Regions from separate parts of the Streptomyces sp. NPDC006691 genome, predicted to be linked through region 2. Evidence: riboswitches for the same ligand, from Rfam matches in the RefSeq annotation. Region 2 holds a riboswitch; the other holds the start of a gene.
The links. Region 2 has a riboswitch for S-adenosylmethionine ahead of thrC (threonine synthase). Riboswitches for the same ligand answer to the same signal wherever they lie in the genome.
Positions count from the first base shown of each region.

Region 1 (2,191 bases), on a different contig from region 2:
CGCCGATGTGGCCCGCCGTCTGCTCGCGGGGGAGCGGGGGCCGGTGCGGGACGCGGTGCTGCTGAACTCGGCGGCCGCCCTGGTGGCCCTCGAACCGGGGCAGGGGCCGCTCGCCGAGCAGATCGGCGCCGCGATGGCACGGACGGCCGAGTCGGTCGACTCCGGCGCGGCCCGGGCCGCGCTCGACCGGTGGGTCGCGGCGAGCAACGCCTGACCCGGCTTGTACGGGGGCGTCCGTCCGTACGGGGACGTCCGGTACGGCGGCGTCCGGTACGGCGGTGTGACGCAGGGCGCAGTCCAGATCGCGGACCGCGCCTTGCGCACGTCGATACGTATGGCAGGATGCTCTTCAAGGTCATGAGTGACAGCGATTTAGGCCCCGGCTCGCTGTCCGGCAACCCTCCGTCCGTGGCGGGGTGCCCCGGGTGAAGACCAGGTCGTAGGCAGCAAGGCCTGCGGCAAGCGCGGACCCCTGGACATCGTTGGATGTCACAGCCCTGGGGTCCTGGTCCTCAAGGGAGCAGTCTCGTGAGCAAGCGAATGCGATAGGGCGTAGCGCCCCTTCTTCACACCTCCGCGCCCCCTTCTCCGGGTTGCGTGTTCGAGGTCAACACCCGTATACGGCACGGCAGTCGAACCCTCTCGCTCGATGCAGGGTCGTGCCGCCGTACCCGGGGTCCGAAGTCAACTCGCCTTGTCCTGCCGGGAGATACCGCCATGTCCGCACGCCCCGCCGCCACCGCCACTGCCGCCGTTCCGTCCCCTGGTGCCGTTCCGTCCCCTGGTGCCGAGTCCGCCGCCGTGGAGTCCGCCGTGGTCGGATCCGCCGCCGCCGAGTCCGCCGACCCCTGCTGTGCGGCGCCGCTTCCGGTGCTCGGCCGTGATGTCACCGTGCCGCTGGTCACGGGCGGCGAGGTGACGTATGCCGCCCTCGACTACGCGGCGAGCGCGCCCGCCCTCCAGCGGGTCTGGGACGACGTCGCCGCGTACGCGCCCTACTACGGCAGCGTGCACCGCGGGGCGGGTTACCTCTCGCAGCTCTCCACCGACCTGTTCGAGAACAGCCGGGCGACGGTGGCGGAGTTCCTGGACTGCCGCCCCGGCGACCAGATCGTCTTCACCCGCTCCACCACGGACTCGCTCAACCTGCTCGCCCAGGTGCTGCCGGCCGACTGCCAGGTCTTCGTCTTCGAGACCGAGCACCACGCCTCGCTGCTGCCGTGGCGCGACGCCCGCGTGACCTACCTGAACGCACCGCGCACCCCGCAGCAGGCCGTCGAGACGCTGGAGCGCGCGCTCGCCGACCGCGACCCCTACGGGCCCGCCCTCGTGTGCGTCACCGGCGCGTCCAACGTCACCGGCGAGCTGTGGCCGGTCAGGGAACTCGCCGCCGCCGCGCACGCCCACGGCGCCCGGATCGTCCTGGACGCCGCCCAGCTCGCGCCCCATCACCCCGTCTCCGTAAGGGAGTTGGACGTCGACTGGATCGCCTTCTCCGGGCACAAGCTGTACGCGCCGTTCGGCTCGGGCGTGCTGGCCGGCCGCGCGGACTGGCTCCAGGAGTCCGAGCCGTACCTCGCGGGTGGCGGGGCCTCCAAGAAGGTCGCCCGGCGCTCCGACGGGGGTGTCGACGTCGAGTGGCACACCACGGCCGCGCGGCACGAGGCCGGGTCGCCCAACGTCATCGGCGTCTACTCCATCGCCTCCGCCTGCAAGGCACTGACCGAGGCGGGCTTCGACGCGCTGGTCGAGCGCGAGCGGCATCTGATCGCGAAGGTCCGGGAGGGCCTGGCGGAGGTTCCCGCGGTGCGGGTCCTCTCGCTCTTCGGCGACGACGCGCCCCGGGTGGGCGTCATCTCCTTCGTCGTCGACGGCTGGAACAGCTCGCACTTCGCGGCGGCGCTGTCGGCGGAGTACGGCATCGGGGTGCGCGACGGCCTCTTCTGCGCCCACCCGCTGGTGCGCACCCTGCTCGGCACGGACCCGCAGGACCCGGGCGAGTGCGGGGCGCCCGAGGCGGAGCCGGGCGAGCGCTCGCTCAACGCGATCCGGGTCAGCTTCGGGGCGGGGACGCCGGACGAGCACGTCGACCGCTTCGTGCGGGCGGTGCGGGAGTTGGTGTCGGACGGCGCGAAGTGGCAGTACCGCACGGAGGCCGGCCGCTGCGTCCCGGCGGTCTAGCGCCGCCGTG
Region 1 covers NZ_JBIAGW010000003.1:3,893-6,083, reverse strand. Annotated here, with positions in the region: gene trpD (anthranilate phosphoribosyltransferase) at 1-214, shown strand, start outside; SAM riboswitch class IV at 354-471, shown strand; gene ACFYNP_RS06825 (aminotransferase class V-fold PLP-dependent enzyme) at 718-2,181, shown strand.
Region 1: another riboswitch for S-adenosylmethionine. It lies ahead of ACFYNP_RS06825 (aminotransferase class V-fold PLP-dependent enzyme); the one in region 2 lies ahead of thrC (threonine synthase).

Region 2 (2,191 bases):
AAGCCGCGGCCGCCCGGGCCGCGCGGCGGACCACGCCGCCCGGGCCGCGCGGTGGACCACGCCGCCTAGGCCGCGCGGTGGACCGCGTACTCCTCGATCTCCCGCATCGGCGGCCGCTCCTCGGTGTCCACCGCGTATGTCCGCGGTACGAAGCCGTGCTCGCCCCGCTCGAACTGGGTCAGCTCGGGCCGGACGAGATGGCCGCGCGACAGCCGCGACTGCGCGGTGCGGTAGATCGCGGCGGCCATCCGGCCGAGCGCCTGCCCGTCCTGGTGGCGGTGCTTGCGCACGCCCACGTCGACCTGGGCCAGCGCGTCCAGGCCCACCGTGTGCAGCGCGTCCACCAGCAGCGCGAGCTCCACGCCGTACCCGACGGGGAAGGGCAGCCGCTCAAGGAGCGAGCGCCGGGCCGCGTACTCGCCGCCCAACGGCTGGACGATTCCGGCCAGTTGGGGCCAGTGCAGATTGAGCAGCGGGCGCGCCACCAGCTCGGTGACCCGGCCGCCCTGGCCGGCCCCGGTCCCGAAGGGGCGGTCGTACATCGCCTTGACGAACGCCACGTCCGGGTCGGTCAGGAGCGGTCCGACGATGCCGGAGACGAACCCGGCGTCGAAGTCCTTCAGGTCGGCGTCGATGAAGCACACGATGTCGCCGCTGGTCACGAGCAGCGAGCGCCACAGCACCTCGCCCTTGCCGGGCAGCGCCGGGAGGCGGGGCAGGATCGCGTCGCGGTGCACGACCCGGGCGCCGGCCTTCGCCGCGACCTCGGCCGTACGGTCGGTGGAACCGGAGTCGACGACCACCAGCTCGTCGACCAGCGGCACGGCCTCCGTCATCAGCTCGCGCCGGATCGCGGCCACGATCTCACCGACCGTGCCCTCCTCGTCCAAGGCGGGCAGGACCACACTGACCGTGGTCCCCGTGCGGTGCTTCGCGGCCAGGATCCGCTCGATCGGTCGCTCGGCCGCGGCCCAGGAACGCCTGCTCAGCCAGCGTTCCACCTCTTCCAGCACGGCTCCTGGCCTCCTTGTGTGATCCATCTCGCGGTTCGGACGACTATCTCAACCGTCCAGGGCTTCGGTTACAGTCTTGAACAACGCGGATGACCGTCGCATGTCGGGGGTCGTCGTCACGCTGACAATCGAATACCGCTCATCCAGAGGGGCAGAGGGATACGGCCCGTTGAAGCCCCGGCAACCCTCCAGTCGGTTCTCGTCGATCGCGTCGGTCACGACACGGTCCGGACACGAGGCCACCGGCTAGGGAAGGTGCCAAATCCGTCTCATGGCGAAGTTCGTCATGAGGAAGATGAGGAGAAAGGGCCTCCCCTCCATGTCTGCTCAGACTGTTGAAACCCGCACCGCCGTCGACCTCGGTCCGGCATCCGGACTCTCCTGCCGCGAGTGCGGCCAGCGTTTCGAACTCGGGCCGATTTTCGCCTGCGAACTGTGTTTCGGACCGCTCGAAGTGGCCTATGACCTGCCGCTCGGCGACCCCGAGGCGCTGCGCAAGCAGATCGAGGCCGGCCCCGAGAACATCTGGCGTTACGCCCCGCTGCTGCCCGTCCCCGCGGACGTCGCCGACAAGCCGAACCTGAACCCGGGCTTCACCAAGCTCGTCAAGGCCGAGAACCTGGCCCGAGAGCTGGGCGTCGAGCCCGGCAAGCTGTTCGTCAAGGACGACTCCGGCAACCCGACGCACTCCTTCAAGGACCGCGTCGTCGCCCAGGCCCTGGAGGCCGCCCGCGCCTTCGGCTTCACCACGCTCTCCTGCTCCTCCACCGGAAACCTGGCCGGCGCGGTCGGCGCCGCCGCCGCGCGGGCCGGCTTCCGCTCCTGCGTGTTCATCCCGCACGACCTGGAGCAGGGCAAGGTCGTCATGGCCGCGGTGTACGGCGGCGAGCTCGTCGGCATCGAGGGCAACTACGACGACGTGAACCGGTTCTGCTCCGAGCTCATCGGCGACCCGCTGGGCGAGGGCTGGGGCTTCGTCAACGTGAACCTGCGTCCGTACTACGGCGAGGGTTCCAAGACGCTGGCGTACGAGATCTGCGAGCAGCTCGGCTGGCGGCTGCCGGACCAGCTGGTCATCCCGATCGCCTCCGGCTCCCAGCTCACCAAGATCGACAAGGGTCTCCAGGAGCTGATCAAGCTCGGCCTGGTCGAGGACAAGCCGTACAAGATCTTCGGCG
Region 2 covers NZ_JBIAGW010000010.1:121,997-124,187, forward strand. Annotated here, with positions in the region: gene ACFYNP_RS22515 (glucosyl-3-phosphoglycerate synthase) at 66-1,013, opposite strand; SAM riboswitch class I at 1,150-1,315, shown strand; gene thrC (threonine synthase) at 1,333-2,191, shown strand, end outside.